3 regions of the Paenibacillus sp. HWE-109 genome follow, and region 2 is predicted to be linked to each of the others. Evidence: riboswitches for the same ligand, from Rfam matches in the RefSeq annotation. Region 2 holds a riboswitch; each other region holds the start of a gene.
What was found. Region 2 has a riboswitch for cyclic di-AMP ahead of LOZ80_RS10525 (CAP domain-containing protein). Riboswitches for the same ligand answer to the same signal wherever they lie in the genome.

Region 1 (7,863 bases), 3.3 Mb from region 2:
AATTTGGCCTCACTGACGGATTACATTGTTTCACAGGGTTTACGGTTTGGCTTGTGGTTCAGCATGACGGGTGATAACCATGATCTCGGCCGAGATTTGGCCGATCCGGCGAATATTGAATTTAAGCGAAGCCAGGTCGAGGATACCCTGATTCCACAGTATCATTTATCGCACCAGATGATTGATTTGACGGAATTCTGGCCGAATACAGCGGCTACGACAACTTCACATCCAAGCGACAGCGTGTATCGCAAAAATGTGCTGGTCCGGAACTACATGAACGATCTGGTGTCCAGACACCCGGATTTCATCGGGAAACTCACCAGTGAAGTGGATATTTATCCGACGCAAGGCGACCGGAATAATGGTCTGCTGCATATATCAGATAACGGCTTTCTATCTGCCAATGGCGGCGTAGGCACCAGTATGAAAATAGGCATGGACAGTTTCGGCTATCTGCCTATGAATTCGGTCTATTACGGCGGTAATCCATCTGGTAAAGTGGAGGATTATTACTCGTACATGATGGCGAGGGTCATCAAGTTCAATACGGACCCGACCAGCTGGACGACAGCGGGGATCAGCTCCTTGCGGAAATTCAATGACTGGCGCAAAAGTCCGCGGATCAAGGCATTGACTGATCAGACGACAAGACCTTTGTATGCGGGTCCAGACTTCGATACGTCAGGTTCCTATGCCTGGATGTATACGACGGAGGATAAAGCCCAAGCGCTTGTTATTGCGACGGCGGCCAATACTGGCGGGGCAACAGATGTAACGCTCAATCTGCGTTGGTTGGACAGCAACAAAACGTATTTGGTGGAAGACATTACGATGGATGACAGCGGCAACAGCTCCTATATGTATAAAGGAAAGTTTACCGGAGCACAATTGAAATCCACCGGATTATCCATTAATCTAGCTGAAAATACGTCCAAAGGCAAAGCGTTCTGGCTGCAAGAGGACAATGCCTCGTCTGGCATGCAAGTTCTCTATGCGGATGAGAAAGTTTCCTCTTTTACACAAGTGGAAGGCGCTTCCAGCTTGATGGTGAATGTGACCGGGACGGCTAATTCAACCGGGAAAGTTATCGTCTTTGACCGGACAGCCAATAAAGCGATTACGAGCGATGTTGCCATCGGCGCCGGCGGCACGGGCAGTGTGACAATCAATTCCGGAACGAAGTTCGAGGCGGAAAGTCTGACAACGCTGGTCTCTACGGGCGACACTTCGGCGAACGGTGCGGATGCGGCAGCGAGCAACGGTTCGTTAAGCTATGGCAATTTCAACGCTGCAGGGGATTGGATACAATACACGGTGAATGTGCCAAGTCCTGGCACTTACCGATTGAAGACACAAGTAAAGAAGCATCCAAGCCGAGGGACGGCGCAATTGTACATCGACGGGACAGCTCAAGGTTCTCCCATAGACGAGTACCAAAGCGCTCAAGCCTATGTCGAGGTGGATCTGGGCAACGTTACCTTCAACACGGCGGGCAACAAGCTGTTCAAATTCCAAGTGACAGGCAAGAACGCGAGCAGCAGCGGTTACGGGCTGGCAACGGATTATATCCGGCTAACCTATCAGTCGCCGGATATTCTGCTCCCGCCTGCGGTGCCGGAAGCGGTGAAGTACGAGAATGAGAGTTTGACGACGACCGTCTCATCGGGAATGACTTCCGCGATTGCGGCGGACACGGCTGCAAGTAATGGCTCGTTGAGCTATGGCAATGCAACCGCTGTAGGCAACTGGGTACAGTACACCGTGAATGTACCGTCTACCGGCACGTACCGCGTCAGAGTGCAAGTCAAGAAGCATCCAAGTCGCGGGATCGCGCAACTGTATATTGATGGAGCGGCTCAAGGCGCGCCAATCGACGAATACCAAAGTGCGCAGGCGTATGTCGTGGTTGATCTAGGCGATGTGACCTTCGCTGCGCCTGGCAATAAACAGTTCAAATTCCAAGTGACAGGAAAGAATGCCAGCAGTGCTTCCTACGGCTTGGCAACGGATTATATTTCACTGACGAAGCAACCGCTCATATTGGAAAATGAGAGCTTAACGACGTCCGTTTCTTCCGGCGACAGCTTCGCCAATACGGTGGACACGGCTGCAAGTGGCGGCAGCGTGAGTTACGGCAATTTCAATGCCGTAGGCGATTGGATTCAGTACACGGTGAATGTGCCGACAGCGGGGACTTACGCCATCAGCGCCAGAGTCAAGAAGCACCCGGACCGTGGGACGGAGCAACTGCTGATTGACGGCGTGGCGCAGGGAAGCCCTATCGATCAGCATGATAGCCCGCAGGGCTATGCGATCGTCGGATTGGGCGAGAAGATCTTCCCAACGGCGGGCAACAAGCTGTTCAAGTTCCAAATTACCGGCAAGGATCCGGGAAGTGCGAGCTTGACCTTGGCGCATGATAGCATCATCCTGACGAGGATCAATTAGCGGTTGATTCGTAATAAGTACGGTTATTAAACTAGTTGGTAATTGTTTCTATTCCGCAAAAGTTGTAACCTTGCGTCGAACTGTGCTAGTCTAACATAGACAAAAAATGCCGAATCCATGAGCAGCAAAAGCTCTGGTACGGGGGACTTCTTTACTTGGGGTGAATGATCAGTTGGCTTGCCAATTGGACTAGGGAACCTCTTCCCGAACCCGTCAACTAACCTCGGAGGCTTCAAGGAGGCAAGGGTTTGAAGGTTTTGGCTAAACGTTTTATTGGTTCCTGCGCAGTTCTTTGCGCCGCAGTACCCTTATTTACCGCGCAAGCAGCAGCGGCATCGCCAGCTGACCATCCTGTAAAGGTTCAGGTCAATGACGAATTGCTTAAGTTTCCGGAAGTGCAGCCTTACATTGATGAGCAAGGCGTCATGCAGGTTCCGCTCCGAGTTCTATCTGAGAAACTGGGCTATCAAGTGAGCTGGACGAAGCAAGCAGATGCGATTGTCGTTACGCTGCTGAACAAGCAGCAGTCGATTCTATTGATCACAGATCAGCAGCAAGCGATTGTGAACAGCAAGAAAATCAGTTTAGAGAGCAGTCCAACGGTCTATCAAGGCAACACATACGTTCCGCTGCGTTTCATTACCGAAACCTTCGGATCTCCGATAGAATGGAATGAAGCTAATCAGATTGCTATTGTGGATGTCGACGGGAAGTCGCACAAGCCTGCTTGGATTGCACCGCCGCCTGCGCCGCCTGTGATGAAAGCAGCAGCCGTTGTTCCTTCTATGCCGGAGCAGATTGTCCAGACGGCCAATGCGTACATGGGTGTGCCCTATATGTGGGGAGGTACAACGCCGAGAGGATTCGATTGTTCCGGTTTTGTACGCTATGTATTTGAAGCCAAAGGCATTGAACTGCCTCGAACATCCGCGGAAATGCACAGTGCGCTCAGTAATTCAGTAACCGATTTGCAAGTAGGCGATTTGGTTTTCTTTGCAGCCAAAACGGTGAATCATGTAGGCATTTATCTGGGGAATGATCAGTTCATTTCGTCCACAACATCTCGAGGCGTTACAGTCGAGAGCCTATCGAGCTCGTATTGGAGCGCAAGGTATGTAGGAGCCAAAAGAGTCCTGTAATCATTGACTTTATCGAACATTTGTTTGCTAGGTTGCTTTCTATGGAAAGCATAGCAGGCAGATGTTCTTTTTTTGTGCGAAAAGATGCGATTTTTATCGAATTTTTATGGATTTTAGCCTATAATGAAGAAATGTTTGGAAGAAAGAGCGGGGGACACGAATGCCATGCAATTAAGCGTCTGGAAAAGCTGGTTTCACAAAAGAAAACATTCGGAACGAACCAACAGCATGGATACCGTGGAGCAAAGACCTGCCATACCGGAGGATATCCGGGAAGTCATCGAACAATTTTTTCGGACGTACAACCATTTCAAAGGGGCGCGCAGCCTCCAAACGGACACGTTTATTAAAGAAGTCTTCTATGCCACCAAGCAGGACCCGACAGATCAAAGATCCATTGAAGAGATGGAAGCCTATATTCAGTACAAAAATAAACATAGATTGCGGTTGAAATCCTATGTCGTAGATGAGTACTTGAGCTTGGGCGACAATGTGCGCATGATCGGTGTGACTAGAGAGTTCAGCAACAATCAGCGAAATCGTGTGCTTTATTTTATTATGAAGGAAAATGAATCATGGCGATTCCATCATATTGCAAGATCCCATCATGGCAAGGTGTTGGATAAGTTCCAAGTGAAAGAACAAACCGGATTTGTGATTGGGAATGAAAAGGCTGCTCTCCTCTTCCTGACGCACACGAGTTCCTTGGATGCATCCACCTTCATGTTGGGTGATTACGTGCATGTTGAGGGTTACCTGGAAGTCGAGCAAGAAGTGAGCAGCTACCTGTATTACCATGTTGTGCGAATGAACCGCGTTCACTAGGGACTTAGAACTGAAGGGACGCCCGGTACAGGGAAGGATCCCACTGAACTTTTCCGCCCAAGGACTCCATGATGGCCCTAAGCGGCATATAAATATGACCATCCTTAATCGTTGGCGCCTCGGGGAGCGTAACGGATTTGCCGTTGACTTTCATGACAGCATGATCCGGCTGCAGTTCAAGCTGTTTGGACCCATACTGAACACTTAATGTACGCGTAGCTTCCTGCCACTGAAACTTGGCTCCAATTCTCTCCAATATCCCGCGAAAAGGAACCATGCTGGTTTCCTGCAGCAAATAACCTCGGAATTCATGGACGAACTGCCCATTCACCTCAAGCTGGATCTGTGGATGATCCAAGCGTTCCACCACGAAAGCATTGCTAAGCTCACGTCCTGCACTTCGCAGCATAGTGCCGTTCGCATACAGAGATGAGCTTGCGCCTCCATCCAGATTCATTGCATCCGTTAGTCCGATCTTCAGCAGGACCTCCGCCATATCGGCCATAGTGGCCGTAGATAGCGTCCCCATGACCATTTGACGGGAAGCATCTATCCCAATGAAGCTGCGCACGTTAGCGCTTGTCGTTATCTTAGGATCGGTAAATCCATCCCGCTGCGCATCCAAATCAACCACACCATTGGTCAGCAAATGCGGGCCTGCGCCAATAGCGGCATCAACAGTCGGCAATTGGACGGCAGAGCCGTTGTCTTCGTTATGGAGAGCGGAGACGAGTTGGACGGAATCACCGAGATGAATATTCGGCAGCACATGGGTGCGATTATTGGCGCTATTGCCTAATAAAAATACATACCCGTCTTCCGGCATATTGACGCTATCTGTTGTGATATTGGTAACCTTGCCTTCGCGCAAGACAATCTTCGTTGAATTGGGGAAGCCGATAGAAGCCCCGAAGTCACGTGTATACCATACGACTTGATCTTCCACGTCATCGCCCCAGTATTTATTCACGCCCCAGGCTGCGAATTTATAGGCTTTGCCCTGATGGGTAACGCTGATTTGCTGCTCTGTTTGCATGCGCTGCAAGCTTGCGGTTTTGTCGGCGTTGACAAGAAAGGCAGGGTTCGTGCCGGAATGTACGATTTCACCGGAGCTGACAAGCAGCCCGTTCGGGTATCGGTTGGCTTCATTTTGTTCATACGCATCGAAAAAAGTGCCGTTGATGCCAGCAATCGCATGGCTTCTGTCTAACATTGAAGCGAAGGACTCATCGTGACCGATGCCTTCAGCCGCCGTAACAGGTTTAACGCGCAAATAGGGGTCAGTCAGATCAACGGTCACCCATTGCGCAGTAAAAGACTTGCCATTATGGGATACGGTCTGACTCTTGGTTTGTACCGTTCCAAGAGCGGAAGCGGACGAAGGGAAAATTGCGACAGCCGAGAGCATACAACCCAGCATGGCGATGTGAGTGAAAGTGCGGTAACGCCTGTGACGCATAGCAGGGATCATCCTCTCTGAAGTTACTTCTTCTTTAATTCGCGCAGCGAGTAAAACGTTCCTCTCCAATAGATGCCACCTTGTTTCCAAGTGAGCCAGACGGATCGAACAATGGTATACAGAAGCAGCGAAGAGCTGACTGGCAGCAGATAAGCTTCGTCTTTGCGTTTGCTCATTAGTCGTGACATCAGCTTGCGATACAGCAAAACTTGCAGAACAACTACAACGGCATATAGGGCTCCGCGCCAATCCCACAGGAAGAGAAGTCCGATCCAGGGGAAGATGAAAAAGAGGAGCTGCCCGAGACAAGCAAGCAATGCGACCGTGTAGCTGTACCGAAATCCAGAGAATAGATTTTTCTCAAGGCCGACGATAGCTTCTTTCAGTGAGCGATACCATTCTACTTGCAGGACATGTTTACCAGACAATACCTTCTGACGGAAGCCTGCTTTTTTTAAGGAAATGCCTAATTGCAGATCATCATCAGGCCTCAGCGCGATAGCTTTATGCGTGCCGATCGCCTCATAAGCCGTACGGCTGACCATGTTGAAAGCACCGATTCCGATGCCTGGTTCACGGGAATTGTCCAGATTAGCTCGCCAAGGACGCACGAAGAGCGAGAAGGAGAACAAGAAGAAATGTACGAAGCCATTCAGCAAAGTGCCTCGTGCAAGCATATTAGGTGTTAACGTGAGGTGGTGCACATCCTGTTCCTTCATATAGGAAACGGCATCTGTAATCGTATGGGGAGCGAATAGGATATCGGCGTCCGTGAAGAGCAAATATTGGCCCCGGGCTTGCTGATAGCCTTGATAGAGAGCATGGTTCTTGCCCAGCCAGCCCTCTGGCAAATGCGTAATGTGGATAATTTGCAAGGGAGTTTGAACATCTTTCTTACGCTGCGACCACCTCCGCAATTCTTCAAGCCGGACGCCGGTCGCGTCCTGGGAGCGGTCATTGACAGCGATGATCTCCAGTCGTGGATAATTCTGAGAAAGCAAATAGCGAACCGTTTCGAGGATCGTGCTTTCCTCTTCTTTGGCAGCAATAATGACGGAGACGAGCGGAGGCTTGTCCGGGAGCTTGGTGGACCGAGCCAGGTTGTGCAGCAGATGCATCCCTTTGTGAGCATCAAGCGAGATGAATAGCCAGTAGAGGAGGGTGAGTATCGCAATAATGCCGAGGGTGGACATGGCCTACCTCCTTATGAAAGAATAGAAGTTGACCGCATTATAACATTCATCCGAGGTAAGGGGAAATTTTGCAGGATGCGTATGAGGGAGGCCGGAATGGCGGAGAAACGGATGGAGCCGCAGGAACACTATTGGAAAAAGATGAATGGCCAGCAGCTAGCCATATTCTTGGAAACGCTTAGGATTACGTCAGGAATGAAGCCGGAAATGCTGGCTTTTGTATGTATAGGAACAGATCGATCTACGGGAGACGCTCTCGGGCCTTTGGTAGGCAGCAAATTGGTAGAGCTTGGCTATCCGCATGTGATTGGGACGCTGCAAGCACCTTGTGATGCCAGCAATATCGTGGCTCGTCTGCAGGAAATTCCGCAGGACTGTGCCGTTATAGCCATTGATGCTTGTTTGGGGCTTAAACTGTCAGTCGGGATGTATCAGGTGTCCAATCGGCCACTGGCACCCGGAAAGTCTGTAGGGAAAGTACTGCCGCAAGTGGGCGATTATACGATTGCTGCTATCGTTAACGCAGACGGCCCCAGACAGTATAGCGTTCTACAAACAACTTCTTTGTATCATGTATTACAAATGGCAGATGAAGTAACGAAAGCAATTCAACATGCGTTTCCGCTAAGATAAGCAGCTAAGACAGAACGGAGAGATGAAGGATGGGACCAGGAGGTATGGGGCGACTATCCGATAGGAATCGACCTAAGGCGAAGTTGAAGGATGTATCGATGAAAAGGGTTTTGGGATTGTTCCGCGGGTACCGGGCGCAATTGGCTGTTATTATCGGTTTGGC
Region 2 (7,863 bases):
TCTTCCTCGGTGAACTGGGTGTCAATATGATCGCCGTACTTATGGCCCATGCCATAAAAAGCAATGACATTATGACAATCGTTCTCCAGCTAACCGGCTTGTTCGGCGCCGTTCTGGTTACTTTTGCAACCATCAAAATTAATGACATTAACCTTTACTCCTCTTCGCTCGGCTTCACCAATGCCATCCATACCTTGTTTAAAGTTAAATCTAACCGAGCCATCGTCACATTAGTCGTAGGGATATTTGGAACCGCTTTATCAATCATGGGAATCTTGGATCAATTTATCGGCTTCTTAATCCTGCTAGGTATATGTGTCCCTCCCATTCCTGGAATCATAATAGTCGACTATTATATTCTCAAACGCAGTCGCAAAATTCTGGACGAGAGTCGCCATCTAGGCACATTGCCTTCAGAATCTGAGAACTTCCATCCAATTATGCTCGTGGCATGGGGGATTGGCATCCTGGCAGGATATTACATTGACGCAGGTATTCCATCGGTCAATGCTATCCTGGCCACTGGATTATCTTATTACATCGGCATGAAGCTGCTTCAAGCATTCAATCAAAGCAAGATCAAAGTAGAAGAAGTCGTTTAGCAGGGACTGCAAGATTGTTGACGCGAAGAGGCTGTCTCACGAGGTTAAAAACCAAGGAGGCAGCCTCTTATTCTTATATCCAAACGATTACGAGTCTTTAGAAGCTCTTATACGTGCCAAAAGCTGCTCATATTGGGGAATAGGAGCCTTTGGGGGCTCTTAACTCCAACCAATACACTCAAAATGCCCCCAAACGAAGAAAATAAAAGCCCCTAGCAGCTCTTATACACGCCAAAAGCGGCTCATATTCGGGAATAGGAGCCTTTGAAGGCTCTTAACTTTCATTGTGCTAATTCCAGAGCACTCACCAGCATCATTCAACCCAGGATTCATCTTTTCGTTCATAATAAATGCATCTTTCAAGCAAACTAATTGCAATGACTTCTATTTCTATTTCATATTCGCTCAACGATCCGTTTCGCACGAACAGCAACTTGCTTTAAAAGCTCATCTTCATCGATCGTCATTAATTTCCGGTTTCTCATAAGCACTTTTCCATTAACTATCGTTGTATCAACGTCGGCTCCATTAACACTGTAGGCAAGGAGCGATCCAACATTATGAATAGGCTGTAAATGGGGTTTGTTCATATCTATGAGTATGATGTCCGCTTTTTTCCCAATTTCAAGTGTGCCGACTTCATCTCCAATGTTTAACAACGAAGCACTTCCTGTTGTCGCCATTTGCAAAACTTGTCTGGCAGGCAGCACAGTTGGACTTCCATAATCTAATTTCTGCAACCAAGTAGCTGCCTTAATCTCCTCAAACATATCGATCGTTGTGGCACTTCCTGCGCCGTCCGTTCCCAGACCAACCGTAATTCCCTGATTCATCATTTCAAGCACTGGTGTTATCCCGCACCCTAACTTTAAGTTACTTACTGGGTTATGAGACACACCTCCACGCATGCCTTTCAAGAGTCTAATATCCCGACGGTTTAGATGTACACTATGAGCTAACAGAACATGTAATTTTGCAAAAAGACCTTCATTATATAAATACTCTGTCGGCGTTTGGTTATATCTTTCCTGAATTTTTATTACTTCTTCTTTTGTTTCAGCCAGATGGATATGTATTGGAAGCTTGAGTTCTTCCGCAATATTCACAATATTTCTTAATGCTTCTGGCGGACAAGTGTATGGCGAGTGGGGTCCCAACATGGTTGTGATTCTACCATCAGCTTTACCATTCCACTGTTCAACCAGTTCCAGCGCTTCTGTTAACCGTTTGCCACCATCGTCTTGAAGAAAAACCAATCCTCGCGTTAAAGAAGCACGCATACCAACTTCTTGAACAGCTAAAGCAATTTCATTCATCTGGATATACATATCAGCAAAAGCCGTTGTTCCTGACTTAATCATTTCTGCCATCGATAGTTTGGCACCCCAATATATATCTTCTGGCGTCATTCTGGCCTCTGCCGGCAGCATTTTTTTCTCCAGCCAATCCATTAACTTCAGATCATCGGAAAAGCCTTTAAGCAAACTCATGGGAGAATGTTGATGAGCATTAATCAAGCCAGGCATCGCAATCATGCCTTGGCCCTGTATCACTTCATCTACCTCATCCGTAATTGGATTCCCTAACTTTCTAATCTTGTCATCTTCAACGAGAATATCGCCTGTGATTGGTTGCTCCTCGCCGACCATCGTAAGGATAATTACATTCTTAATTAATATTTTCATAAAAAAAACCTCCTAATATGATTGATAATAGGAGGTTAAACTATGACGTAAGGTGAATGTCAATCGTTAGCAGATATTTTTTTGAAATAATAACTTCGTTTGGCATAGGGGGTAAATCCATTTTTCTCATACAAATTAATCGCTTTAGTGTTAGTCGAACTGACACTTAGGATTACTTCTTTAGCACCTGCCATTTGTAACCTATCTATGATTTCCAAAAGTAAATATGTTCCTATACCTTGACTTTGAGCATCTCGTCTAACAGCAAGCGTTGGAATTTGGCCTACTTCCCCAACTAACTTCGCAGAAATGAACGCCACAGGTTCACCCTTCATGTTACATGCCAACACATACAATTTAGAATTAAAGTCAGAACTATTAAACTCATGAACCACACTTTCAGTCGTTTTTTTGCCATTAAATGCATCATTATAGATTGCTGCCCATGCCGCTGCATCCTTAATTGTAGGTGAACTAATGTAGCAGCCACTCTTTAAATGAGAAAGATTAGGCCTAGTGAGTTCTTTATTACTGAGTACCCAATAATTTGCTCATGGCTGACAGCTACAAATGTATGGTCTCGACTCCTGGCTCCAGGATCATCTAAATATCGTTCAAATTCTTGGATGGTCATGCCTTTTTGCAAATTATATTCATCTTGATTGATCAAATTGACGATGGGCGCGGCGTCGGAACTGTCATATTTACGTATAGTTATATTCATCATTTTTCACATCTCATCATCTTCATCGCTGAACAAATCATTCAGAACCGATTTTCTGTTTTCGAGAAAACGTCTTGTTAGGATGTAATGCAACGTGTCCTCATAGCGTATTTCAGCAACAGGATCTACATCAAAGTTAATAATCTGTGCATCCGGAAATCCAAGAAGTATCGGGGAATGCGTCGCAATGATGAACTGAGCTTCTTTCTCTAAATCCTTAATTACCCGCATTAATGCCAATTGCCTGGCAGGTGATAATGCCGCTTCGGGTTCATCGAGCAAGTAAATCGCCTTTTTCCCAAAACGATGTTTAAAAAGCGAAAGAAATGCTTCACCATGCGATTGCTCATGCAAAGAACGGCCGCCATAATACTGCAGGCTTTCGGGCAAAGTATCCAAATGAGAAGCAAAATGGTAAAAGGTTTCAGCTCTTAGGAAAAAGCCATTTGTGATCTTAGGCATCCACGAAAGTCGTATGTGATCCCCCAGAATGGAATGGGCAGCATCCACATCATAGTAGTTGTTCTTCCCGCCGCCAGCCGTATTAAAGCCGCTTTGATAGGCGATTGCTTCAAGAAGCGTTGATTTGCCCGACCCATTTTCCCCAACAAGAAAGGTGACATTTGTTCGAAATGTTAGTGTATTCAAAGATTTTATGGCAGGTATGGAAAATGGATACGTTTTCGGATTCGTTTGTTCATTTTTTAGTATCTTAATGCTTCTCAAGTACATGAATTTCAACTCCAGATAGGACTTTATAAATTAAATTCTTGTTCTTTTATTGTTTAAGTTTCTTTATGGATGTTGATATCTTATCGTAAGTGTTTACTGGAAAATCGTAACTCCATCTTTCTTTAAACTCTTCCATTCCTAGATCCTTCATCTTAGTTAATTCTCTATAGATCATTCTAAGTAATTTAATAGTATGTACATGTTCACTTATTAATAATTTGCCTTTAAAAAGTTCTTCAGAACTGAAATTATCATCCATTTCATATAACTCAAATAGAATCAATTCTCTCGAGATCTTTGAGTATTTAATTCGGTATTCTCCAGGTTCAGTCTGTATGGATATTAAAAATTCATTTGCATGTTCAAGCAAATTTGACGTTTTATCCGTAAGATCACTTATCGCGTCAGATAAAAAAGAAGCTGGAATCTCAATCTCAGTGCCTTCATTACTAGTGATAACAATATCTAACCATCCGTGAGGTTCAAGACTCATTCTGAAATCCATCATTTCACCTTACTTTTGCATTATTCTAGGTTTCTTTCGCATCTTCTCTTAATTATATAAACTTCAACACAACTATGTAAGTAGTCAAACAGAAAAACCAGCAAACCATTGGGTTTGCTGGCACTATTTCAATATAATTAATTACTGATAAATTCCTGAACCCACTCACCATTGTAATAAGCGACACCTATTTGGGTAAAGTTGGGGCTTAGGATGTTTTGACGGTGACCCGTGCTGTTCATCCATGCTTTCATGACGGCTTCAGGCGTTTGCTGCCCTTTTGCGATATTTTCACCTGCATAGGAATAACGAATGCCATAAGTGCTCATCATATCAAAAGGAGAGCCATACGTAGGCGAGGTATGATCAAAATAGCCATTATTGTACATATCCTTCGCTTTATCCAAAGCCATCGTTGTAAGTGCGCTATTGCTGGTCAAAGGACTAAGCCCCGCCTTCGCACGCTCCTGATTCACAATAGTAACGACCTGGCTAGCAAATGTTGCTTGCGATGGTGCTGTAACAACCGGTGTTTGGGGAGCTGGGGTAGTGCTTGGGCCTCCAGGTATGTTCAATTTCATACCTGACCAGATCACATTGGGATTGGCAACCTGAGGGTTAGCCTGAATGAGTGATGTTAGACTGATCCCATACTTTTGGGAGATTAGCCACATCGTATCGTTGCCGGATACATGATAAGTCGATGATGCGGCCATCGCCGCGGTCGAACCCACTAGAAGGCTTAATCCTAATGCGCCGGTTACCATAAATTTTTTGTAGCGTTTCAACATACATCTCTCCTTTTTACGGCCTGCGAGGTTAGCTGTCGGATTCGGATCAAAGAGTAATCACCCGGTCGCTCACGCGACTTCACCCCAAAGAATGGTTCCCCCGTGCTTCATACTAAAGCTTCGGCCTTCTAAGTTTTTTTGATCCAAAATGGATCCTATAAATTGTAACACGTGAAAACGATGAAATCATGATGCAATATTTCCCATTAAGGTTGTTTTTCATTCTTATAAATGAGAAAACCCTCTCATATACAGCTTTAACGATGATTTGCAGCGTTAATGCCTCGAAAAGGTTAATCTCCAGTATAGTTCCCTTATGTTAACGTTGTTTTTCACCCTTACAGATACGAAATCTCTCGCTTTTACAATTTTAACGATGATTTTCAACGTTATTGCCACAGTTTCTTTTCTGTATAACGACGACGACAGTCGTCGAATTAACTATGCCCAAGCGCCTCTAGAACGAAGCGGATATGCACGCCTGCGCCAATGATAAGGGCCGACTCGTCCACATCAAAGCGAGGATGATGCAGCGGATGAACAATACCAAGCTCTTCATTGCGTATTCCCAGGAAAGCGAAGGCACACGGGATCCGCTCTGCATAGAGCGCGAAATCTTCCCCTGCAAGACTTGGAGCCTCCAGCCACTCAACTTCTACGCCTCCGGTCACCGCTGCGTTTGCTGCCATCTGTACGATTTCCGCATTATTCAGGAGTGCCGTGCCTAGGCGGTAGCGGGAGGTGTACGTCCCTCCGAAGGATTGGGCGACGGACTCGGCACGCGTTTCAAGCAAACTTTTCATCCGCTGAACAGCTTCATTGCCAAATGTGCGGAAACTGCCCGTCACTTTCCCCGCGTCAGCAATCGCATTCAGCACCGTTCCCGCTTGCATCGTGCCGAATGAAAGCACGGCTGGGACCAGCGGATTCCACTGTGTGGCTGCTGCTGTCTTGGCTTCGATGACGAACTGTGCTGTCATCACCAAAGCGTCCACCGCCAGATGCGGTGTAGCATGATGACCCGAGAGTCCGTGGAACTCGTATGTAAAATGCGAAGAGGCGGCCATGATATAGCCTTCCTTAAGCCCGATTGTCCCAGTGGGAAGGTCCGGCCAGACATGTAAAGCAAAACCTAGCTCAACTTCGTCCAATACGCCGTCGTCGATGAGATCCCGGCTGCCGCTGACGAGGCTGCCGTCTTCGGGACAGGGCCGAGCGCCTTCTTCGGCAGGTTGGAATACAAAAAACACAGCTCCACTCAAGCTCTTCGCTTCCCTGCTAAGCGCATACGCGGCGCCGAGAAGCATCGCTGTGTGCGCATCATGCCCGCAAGCATGCATGAAGCCATCTCTAAGCGAGCGGTACGGCGTCTCCGTTTGCTCCTGGATAGGCAAAGCGTCCATATCCGCTCGCAGCATAATCGTGCGCCCGGGCAGTCCGCCTCGGAGGATGCCGACAACCCCGGCCTTGAAGCGCTTGCCAACATTGCGTCTTACCTCAAGTCCCCATTCCTCCAACTGTTGTGCGACAAGTGATGCGGTTCGTTCCACATCGAACATGCTCTCGGGATTACGATGCAAGTCGCGCCGTACCGTAATCATTTCGTTGTCCCAATTGTCCAAATGCACTTTCAAGCGCTGTGAGAGATTCATAGGTGAACCTCCTCTGCTCGGCTTAGGTAGCTGTTGGTTGGAATCGCAAGCTCCAAGTTCCCCCGCAGAGTGTCTTTTTCATACTCAGTTCGGTAGATGCCTCTCTCCTGCAAAATGGGCACGACCTGCTCAACAAACGCCTCCAGCGCCTTAGGTGTAACCGTTTGAATGATGAAACCGTCCGCGGCACCTTCCTCGTGCCAATGCTGGATCAGATCAGCGATATACAAAGGTGTGCCGACGAACTCGCCAGGCGGAGTTACAGCGCGAAATGCAACCTGCCTAAGCGTTAATTTCTGTTCCTCAGCCATACGCTTGATTCGCCCGGTGATACTTTGGTAGCTATTGCTGCCAAGGTCGCCCAGATCAGGGAACGGCGCATCCAAAGGATACTGTGAGAAGTCGTGATGCTCAAAAAATCTGCCCAGATGGGCGATTGCGCCTTCAATTGTAACCAGATTCGCTATTTCCTCGCGTTTACGCTCTGCTTCTTCCTGGGTTCGACCTATAATCAAGCCGATGCCATGCATAATAGCAATATCATCTTCCGAGCGTCCATAAGCCTTGGCTCGAGCTTTTACATCACGGTAGAACTCCTTCGCTTTCTCGATGTCCTCATGCTCAGTTAACACAGCATCGGCTGACTTGGCAGCCAGATTTCTGCCAGCTTCCGACGAGCCTGCCTGGAAAATGACGGGCTGACTATGGAACCCATCTTCCCATGTGTTCCACAATCCTCTAGTTGCCTGCAGATGTTCCTCCGCTATGCGATAGCGCTCAGCATGGCTCGGGTGCTGTCCTTTGTTGAAGTTGCGGGCTGAACCTTCAAGCGGTGAGGTGACGACATTCCACCCTGCCCTGCCTCCGCTGATATGATCAAGAGAAGCGAACTGCCTGGCTACGCTGAAAGGCTCGCTGTAAGAGGTTGACAGCGTGCCAACTAGTCCAATTCGGTTCGTCACAGCTGCTAGTGCTGAAAGAATCGTAATCGGCTCGAAGCGATTCAGAAAGTGAGGAATCGACTGTTCGTTAATATAGAGGCCGTCAGCGATGAAGACCAAATCAAATTTCCCTGCTTCCGCAATTTGAGCTTGGCTCTTATAGAATTCCAGACTAACGCTGGCATCCACCTGTGCGTCCGGATGCCGCCATAAGCCAATATGGGCGCCAAC
Region 3 (7,863 bases), 2.7 Mb from region 2:
AGCAAGCGGTCCAAACCTGAGCGGAGATTGACGGATGCAGCGGAAGCACCTTCATTCGTGAATTTGTCCGGGTATTGTTTCACAATTGCGTCTGCTAGAATTTGTCCGAAATGCACCATATGGGCATAAGCTTCGCGCTCGCTTTTGTAAGCACCGGTGTAGTCCTTGTTAATATAGTCATCAAAGGCGGTGATTAACTGACTGACATGAGCTTTCAAGCCTTCAGCGACGTCAGCTGCTTTGAGGTTTGGATTAGCGCTTTCGAGGAACGCACCGAAATCAGGGCCATATTTGGCTAACTTATCTAAGGCTGCGGCACGACCTGCTTCATCCTTCTTGGCAGTAGCGGTAACATAATCTACGAAAAATCCGATGTGCGTGTTCCACAGTCCGCTGAATGCTTTACCGGCCTCGGCTCCGTAAACGGAACCAACGGCTTTGGATAAATCGTCGCCATTAGCGATTAGTGCGGCCGCCACATCATTGAAGTCAGCAGCGCCGTCGATACCTTTTTGCATCGCGATGACGGCTAGTTCAGCATGCTCACCGAGCAGGCTTTCCAGAGTGACACGCAAATCGGCAGCGCCGCTTTTCACAGTAATCGAATGAGCGCTCGCCATTGTTGGGAAGATAAGGGTAAGGCCAAGTGCAACTGTTGCTAATGTTTTGATCATAGGTTTCATAATCGTTCGCTCCTTTGAATTGGGGGATTGTTTGTTGCTCTCGGTTAATAGAACGAGGGATAAACAGATATGGATCACAATGATCACAAACAAATTTTTGTTTTTTTCATATCATCCAATACAAGAGATTTTGCGAAGTATATAATAGACGGGAGACTTTGGGAAAGGGGATCCTTCATGAATGGTACGCATACCGACCAAGAACTAATGAGGCAAATCGTGGCTAAAGATGCCGATGCGCTCAAATTTCTATATGAGAAGTATGAAAAACCGATCTATGCATTTGCTTACCGCATTGTTCAAGATACGATGATGGCAGAAGAAGTGGTGCAGGAATTATTTCTGCGAATTTGGAAGGCTGCTGAGCGGTACGATGCCGAACAGGGGAAGCTAACCAGTTGGATGTTTACGCTATCTCGCAACATCGCCATCGATTTGCTGCGCAAAAAGCAAAATCGAACCACAGGCCAAACAGCGGATATCGAACAATTAAATCGCATTCCCGACATGGGCAAAAGTACGGAAGAGGTAGCGCTGGATGGCTGGAGAGGGCAAGAAATACGCGAGGCGCTGCATGAGCTTAATCCCGATCAGAAGCAAGTGCTAGATCTTATCTATTATCAGGGCTACACCCAGCAAGAAGTGTCCGATAATCAGGCAATCCCGCTAGGTACGGTGAAAAGCAGAGTGAGGCTGGCCTTGAAGCAATTGAAGGGGCGGCTTGCAGGGGTAGGAAAGGAGGAGCTTCAAGGATGAATAAGCCGGCAAACGGATGTGAAAATCTAGAGATGTACGCAGTAGGTGGATTAGACCCGGAAGAGCGGGCTGAATTTGAAAGGCATTTGCAAGAATGTGCGGCATGTACCGCTGAACTGGCCGAGCTTATCGAACTTGTCGACCTTTTGCCGATGGCTGTGGAACCCGTGCAAATTCCCGTAGGTATGAAGGAACGCGTGCTTGGTCACATTTTCAATGAAGATTCTGTAGAGGTGTCCAAAGAAGTAGAAAGTGGATGGGCTGTAGGCCGAAAACGAAGAGAAACCAAAGGAAGTCCATGGAAACCTTGGATTTATGGGGGACTTTCAGCTGCCGTGCTTATTCTAGGTGTTTATAGTTATAATCTGCAGCAGGATAACCGGGATTTGAAGTTACGGATCGCATTGCTGGATCGGCCGCCAGAAGCGGTTAAAGTCAATGACGTTGTCACCTTGAGCGGCACCGCGCAAGATATTGTTGCGAAGGGCTTAGCCACAATCGTGATTGATGCAAAAGGCACCCACCTGCTCGTCCAAGCAGAAAAATTGCCGGAACTGAAAAATAACGAGGCTTATCAAGTGTGGTTGATCAAAGGGAAAGATACCCCAGTCAATGCAGGAACATTCCTGACACACAATGGAACAGGCGGATTATATTATACCTTCGATCCTAATAATTATGACACGATTGCTATCACGCTTGAGCCTGATGCGCATGGGGATAAGCCGAGAGGGAAACCGATATTAGCTGCTAATCTAGTAAAAAGCTAAAAGTAAATAAAGGCTGTCTCAATAGGTTATAAACCTAGTGGACAGCCTCACTTCAGGATAAACCGATAAGATTAATAGGAATTTAGGGTAATTAAAAATAATAGCATAGATGAAGAAGGGATTGCAAGAAAAAGATTGCATAATAGTCAGAAGTATAGTAATTTTTAGAAGAGTAAAAATAAGAGGAGGAATTCAAATGGAAAAAATGTGTATGCAAATGATGATGAACATGTGTATGGACGACATGATGAGCCGTATGAAATCGATGAAAATGATGATGAGCACAATGAAAGACATGAACATGATGGAAAGCATGGATATGGACAACATGATGATGAACATGCAAGAGTGCGATGAAATGATGACAATGATGATGAATATGATGCGTGAAATGAAACAAACTTCCATGTAAAAGGATTGACATAAGAATCTCCCAATTCTTATGAGAACCGATCGGCAGAGCAGTCATCTGCATGCCTTAGAACGTAATCAGCCAACCATGCCAGTGGGGCTGAACACAATGTTAAACTTCATGGCAAAGCAGTCCTCTGTATGCCATATTCTCCTTCGTTTCTAACCGTCCGAATCTTCTATTTAAACACAATCCTACATTCTTAAACCTTATTTGCTTTAATTAACTTCACAATCTCAAGTCGTTTCAGCTTAAGCTCCCATACTTTCTCCCGCAATTGCTCTTCTTCGGTGGAGTTCTGCTTGTGATCCTTTAATTGTTGGAATAATTTCAGCATATTTCGGTTGATGGAATCAAACATTTGCCATAGTTGAAATTCAAATTGACGAGTCAAATGAAGCTCAAATTGATTTAATGTTTGGAGGATTTGTTGCTGCCATTCCGTATCTCCTAGTGCTAGAGCATAATTGTATAGATCAAGATGATCGTTAATCCAGGTTTGGGCAATGGGGTGTTTGTAAGTGAACATCTTGAACAGCTCCTTTTTTTAAAACCTTATACCGAGTATTATACTAGGAATTATCAGGAATTCAAGTGCTATATATAAAAAAAGTTGGATTTTGTGAAAAAAGATCTCACAAATCCAACTTTTTATTTGTTTAATTTGATAATTTATATACTTTAATGGTTTGGATGCCGAATTTTCTTAATGTTGTCTGGGAACCAGGAACAAAGATATCCAGGTGCTTTCCTTTAACAGAACCGCCAGTATCTGTTGCGTAGGCATACATGCCGCCTGCTGGTAACCCATTGAAGGTATAACCTTCTATATAGAGCTTTGATCCAAGCGGGATTACAGATGGATCAACAGCTACAGTTCCAATGGAAAGGGGATTGCCGAGAAAATCTAGAGCTGCATATCCGCCATTTTCAGCAGGATCTGCAGAATAGACCGTCGATTGAAAGAGTTCATAATCGGGTGCATGGTGATTGCCATCCTTGCTAAGTATCGCTATATTGCTGCTAGCGTCCCACTGAACGGGTATGTCGGAAGCATTGCTAAGAAAACGAAGAGGCACATAAACGCGGCCATCTTGGAATTCAGCATGGGTATCCATCATGACGGTGTTATTATCGATTTCTGCTTCTTTTTGACCCGAAACCAAAGTGATGGTGTGCTTGTCATTGTTCAGTACGACTTTGATTTGATTGCCTTCTTTGTGCCATTGCACGTCATAACCTAATTTCTCCGTTACGAAACGAACGGGTACTTGCGTGGCATGATTGCCATCCAGATAGGGCTGTGCATCCGGAAATTGCACCAGATCATCATTGACTTGCACTTTCACATCCATCTCGGCCGCGTGGGCGGAACATGGGGAAAGAAAGCCTCCTGCCAAGACTGTTAAAGACACAGCAAGGCTAGTTAACCCTTTTGTAAGCTTATTCAATTGGTGAGCCTCCTTCATGAGCCTTCGAGGTTAGTTGACGGGTTCGGGAAGAAGGTTCTCCCTAGTCTGCTCCGCGAAAGAGCAAATATTCACCCCAAGTAAATCGTCCCCCGTACCGGCACTTTGTCTGTGCACCGGACTCGGCTTTAGATAGTTTACCATCGAACATTCAGGCGGAACAACGACCAAAATATGGATGGTCCCAAAACCATACTGGACTTAGGTCTAGGAACAAAACAGTCGCGAGTCCGTTTTGAGCGGTACTTGTTTCAGCTAGAATGAAGACATGAAGCAAACACGAAGGGCGGTTGGCAAGATGAGGTTGGATCGATCAAAAAGTATCGCATTGCTTTTCATTACAGTAGGCTTACTGATTTGTTTACATCAATTTGGTCATTTAATGGGATGGCTGATTCCGGTGTCCATGGTGGTGTTGGGCTATGTCGGCATACAGAATGAAAAGAAAATAGGATGGTTGATTTTTGGCATAGGGGCTTTGATCTTGACGTTCAAATTGTCTGGACTCCTGATTCTCGGTTTGGCTGTGTGGATGTTGGTTTATGGCTTCCGCTTGCTGAAGAAACAGGATGTTCCATCTAATCATGAATTTTAATCGATGAGAAAATAGGAGGTGTGGCATAATGAGCATATTGAATCGGATTGGTAAAATGGCTGAGACGGCCTGGCAGGAAGCTGCTTGCAAGCTGGATCAGCATGAGCGGGGAGGCAGCGCCTCAGAAGCGGGGCAGCGCGGGATCAAGGCGCTGGAACAGCGCTATGAGGAAGCGCTGCAGCATACGATAGAGCTGAGACGGCTATGTGTGAACGCCGAGGAGATGGCGCAGCTGCGGAGCGAGCAAGCTGAGCTGGCGATGCGCGCCGGCGAAGAGGACCTCGCGCGGATGGCACTGCAAGAGAAGCTGCGCGAGGAAGCCGCTAGCGAGCAGTTCCGCGCGCAATACGCAAGCAGCCAGGACTTGTGCCTGGCGCTTGCGGATGAATTGCGCGGGCTGCGTGCCGGGCACGCAGCAGGTGAACGGCAGCCGGAAGGCGGGCTGCCGCCGAAGGATGCTCGCGACACATGGCGCGAGCTGGAAGTGACCGGCCGCGAGCTTGGCCGGGAAGCGCTGCAAGGCCTCCGCGTCGCGGGCCGCCTGTCGCGTGAGACGCTGAAGGAAGCCGGCGGCAATCTTCAGCAGGAGCTGCGCTCGCTGCGCGGCAAGCTCAAGCAGGATTGGCAGCATCAGAGCTTCAGCGAAGAAAAGGACTCGAGCGGCAAGAAATAGCCGCGAATCATCGTGCAGCGCCGGAGACACGGCGCACCGCATGACCTTCAAGATTCACGAAAAAGCCTTGCCGATCAAGGATTTCATCTTGGAGGTCGTCCATTCTTATGGTATGCTAGGGTTCTATATCAGCTATTTAAATTTGGCAGCCAGAGGAGGTGCAGCGATGGGCGAAGAAACCAAAAACAACCGCAGCCGGAATACAGCACTTGTGCTGATTGGAGCCGGTCTTTTTTTGCTTCTAGACCATACGATAGGCTTTTTCCCCATTCTTGCGATTATCCTCGTCTTGCTTGGTATTCATCGGGTTCGTTCACGTAAAGAACGCAAGGGCTATGTGTTGATCGGCATCGGGGCGGTCATCTTATTCGGAGATCACATTACAATTGTGTTTTCTATTGTTTTAATTTCACTAGGCCTGTTTTTTATACGGTCGAAGCAAGTGCACAAGGACGATACGTATATTCAAAAGCAAAAGCTGATGGACAGCGTCCGCTTGGGCCGCGAGCCGTGGATTTTGCGCAACAGCTCGACTTGGTACATTATCGGTGAAACGTATATTGATCTCTCCCTTGCGATTCTGGAACAAAAAGAAACCACGTTGATTCTACAAGGGGTCGTCGGTGATGTGGACATTAAAGTGCCTGATGATATCGGTGTCTCCGTAGCTACTTCCGTGACTTTTGGACAAATTCAGGTGGCCAATGAGAAGGAATCCGGCGTAATGAACAAATTAACATGGCAATCACCCAACTATGAGCACTGTGATCATCGTGTGAAACTAGTTCTTTCCTACATCGTAGGAGATATCAAGATTAAAGTAATGTAACGTAGTGGAGGAGGTTCAGTACCTATTGGACGGCTATAAACGGCGATTAACCAACATGATATGGCGCAGTATGGCTGAATCAATCATCTTTAGTTTCTTTGTCTTAGGCGCTATTATTTATTTTTTGCAATCACGCAATTTGATCGTGCCGTTTGCGAACTGGCAGGAAGGCGTGAAGTTTACCTTTATGGCGATCTTGATCATCGGCAGCATAGGAGCAGGCTATGGCTATTGGAATAGCAGTCGTATAACAAGGCGGCTTGAGCCGATGATGGAAACGATGATTCTACTGGAAAAAGGCACATTTTCCCGTGAAGGCTTCGAATATGGGGAAGATGAAATTGGCCGTCTCAGCGAGCAGTTGGGGCGGATTATGAAGCGCTGGGAAGAACAGGTTACTTCCTTGCAGCGATTGTCCAACGATAATGCCGAGCTCGCAGAGAAGGCCAAATTATCCGCGGTTATTGAAGAGCGGCAGCGGTTGGCGCGGGAGCTTCATGATGCGGTGAGCCAGCAGTTGTTTGCGATCTCGATGACCGCAACGGCGGTTGGGCGGACGTTGGACAAGGATTTCGAGAAGGCCAAGCGCCAAATCCATTTGATTGAGGAAATGGCCTCTGTGGCGCAGTCCGAGATGAGGGCTTTGCTGCTCCATCTAAGACCGATTCATCTGGAAGGCAAACGGCTGTCAGAAGGGCTTGTGGAGCTGCTGAAGGAGCTCGCTGCGAAGGTCCCGATGGCGATCACGTGGGATATGGACGAAGAAATTCGTTTAAATAAAGGGATTGAAGATCATTTATTCCGGATTGTGCAGGAGGCTCTCTCGAATGCACTGCGTCATTCCAAGGCGAACAAGCTGGAAGTGAAGCTGCTGCATCGTCCGGACGGTGTTCGTCTGGCAATTCGTGATGATGGCGTCGGCTTTGAATTGGATGCGAAGAAGCTCACTTCTTATGGCATCGTATCGATGAAGGAGCGGGTCAACGAAATTGGCGGCTCAGTAGACATTATCACAGCACCGGATCGTGGAACACGGATTGAAATCAGGGTGCCTATACTTGCTTCTGAACTTGTTGCTGAAGGCTAGCTGAGGAGTCAAGAAATCGTTTGGAGTGAGAGGAGAAGCAAATGGACGACGCTTTGATTAAAGTTTTGCTTGTCGATGACCATGAAATGGTAAGAATCGGACTCGCAGCCGTATTAGGAACAGAGGATGGCATTGAAGTGGTGGGAGAGGCTAGCAATGGCCATGACGGCATTCGGCTTGCTCAGGAATATCGACCTGATGTCGTATTGATGGATCTAGTTATGGAAGGCATGGACGGGATCGAAACGACGAGGAAGCTGCTGCAATTGTACCCGGATTGCAAAGTCATCGTGTTGACGAGCTTCCTGGATGATGAGAAAATGTATCCAGTGATAGAAGCAGGAGCATTCAGCTATTTGCTCAAAACGTCACGCGCTTCTGAGATCGCGCAAGCGATCAGAGCGGCCGCCAAGGGGCAGTCGATTCTGGAGTCGCAGGTGGCCTCCAAGATCATGAACCGGTTTCGCCAGCCAAAGCCTGTCGCGGCGCCGCATGAGGAATTGACGGATCGCGAGATGGAAGTGCTGCGGTTGATCGCGAAGGGCAAGTCGAACCAAGAGTTGGCGGACGATTTGTTCATTGGTGTGAA

Region 1: linked by a shared signal. The riboswitch ahead of LOZ80_RS36000 (C40 family peptidase) and the one ahead of LOZ80_RS10525 (CAP domain-containing protein) in region 2 are both predicted to bind cyclic di-AMP.
Region 3: linked by a shared signal. The riboswitch ahead of LOZ80_RS39260 (stalk domain-containing protein) and the one ahead of LOZ80_RS10525 (CAP domain-containing protein) in region 2 are both predicted to bind cyclic di-AMP.

What each region holds. Positions count from the first base shown of each region.
Region 1 is NZ_CP091881.1:8,310,557-8,318,419, forward strand. Features, by position in the region: gene LOZ80_RS35995 (GH36 C-terminal domain-containing protein) at 1-2,451, shown strand, start outside; cyclic di-AMP (ydaO/yuaA leader) riboswitch at 2,549-2,698, shown strand; gene LOZ80_RS36000 (C40 family peptidase) at 2,700-3,590, shown strand; gene LOZ80_RS36005 (hypothetical protein) at 3,714-4,415, shown strand; gene LOZ80_RS36010 (phosphodiester glycosidase family protein) at 4,420-5,874, opposite strand; gene LOZ80_RS36015 (glycosyltransferase family 2 protein) at 5,898-7,067, opposite strand; gene yyaC (spore protease YyaC) at 7,164-7,700, shown strand; gene LOZ80_RS36025 (ABC transporter ATP-binding protein) at 7,799-7,863, shown strand, end outside.
Region 2 is NZ_CP091881.1:2,571,738-2,579,600, reverse strand. Features, by position in the region: gene LOZ80_RS10555 (purine-cytosine permease family protein) at 1-602, shown strand, start outside; gene LOZ80_RS10550 (amidohydrolase) at 998-2,287, opposite strand; gene LOZ80_RS10545 (GNAT family N-acetyltransferase) at 2,347-2,724, opposite strand; gene LOZ80_RS10540 (GNAT family N-acetyltransferase) at 2,781-3,014, opposite strand; gene LOZ80_RS10535 (AAA family ATPase) at 3,018-3,743, opposite strand; gene LOZ80_RS10530 (hypothetical protein) at 3,790-4,251, opposite strand; gene LOZ80_RS10525 (CAP domain-containing protein) at 4,386-5,036, opposite strand; cyclic di-AMP (ydaO/yuaA leader) riboswitch at 5,042-5,175, opposite strand; gene LOZ80_RS10520 (M20 metallopeptidase family protein) at 5,477-6,691, opposite strand; gene LOZ80_RS10515 (LLM class flavin-dependent oxidoreductase) at 6,688-7,863, opposite strand, start outside.
Region 3 is NZ_CP091881.1:8,948,606-8,956,468, forward strand. Features, by position in the region: gene LOZ80_RS38500 (copper amine oxidase N-terminal domain-containing protein) at 1-683, opposite strand, end outside; gene LOZ80_RS38505 (RNA polymerase sigma factor) at 861-1,439, shown strand; gene LOZ80_RS38510 (anti-sigma factor) at 1,436-2,209, shown strand; gene LOZ80_RS38515 (hypothetical protein) at 2,406-2,621, shown strand; gene LOZ80_RS38520 (hypothetical protein) at 2,824-3,150, opposite strand; gene LOZ80_RS39260 (stalk domain-containing protein) at 3,281-4,072, opposite strand; cyclic di-AMP (ydaO/yuaA leader) riboswitch at 4,077-4,228, opposite strand; gene LOZ80_RS38535 (hypothetical protein) at 4,389-4,685, shown strand; gene LOZ80_RS38540 (PspA/IM30 family protein) at 4,714-5,358, shown strand; gene liaF (cell wall-active antibiotics response protein LiaF) at 5,399-6,187, shown strand; gene LOZ80_RS38550 (sensor histidine kinase) at 6,213-7,274, shown strand; gene LOZ80_RS38555 (response regulator transcription factor) at 7,316-7,863, shown strand, end outside.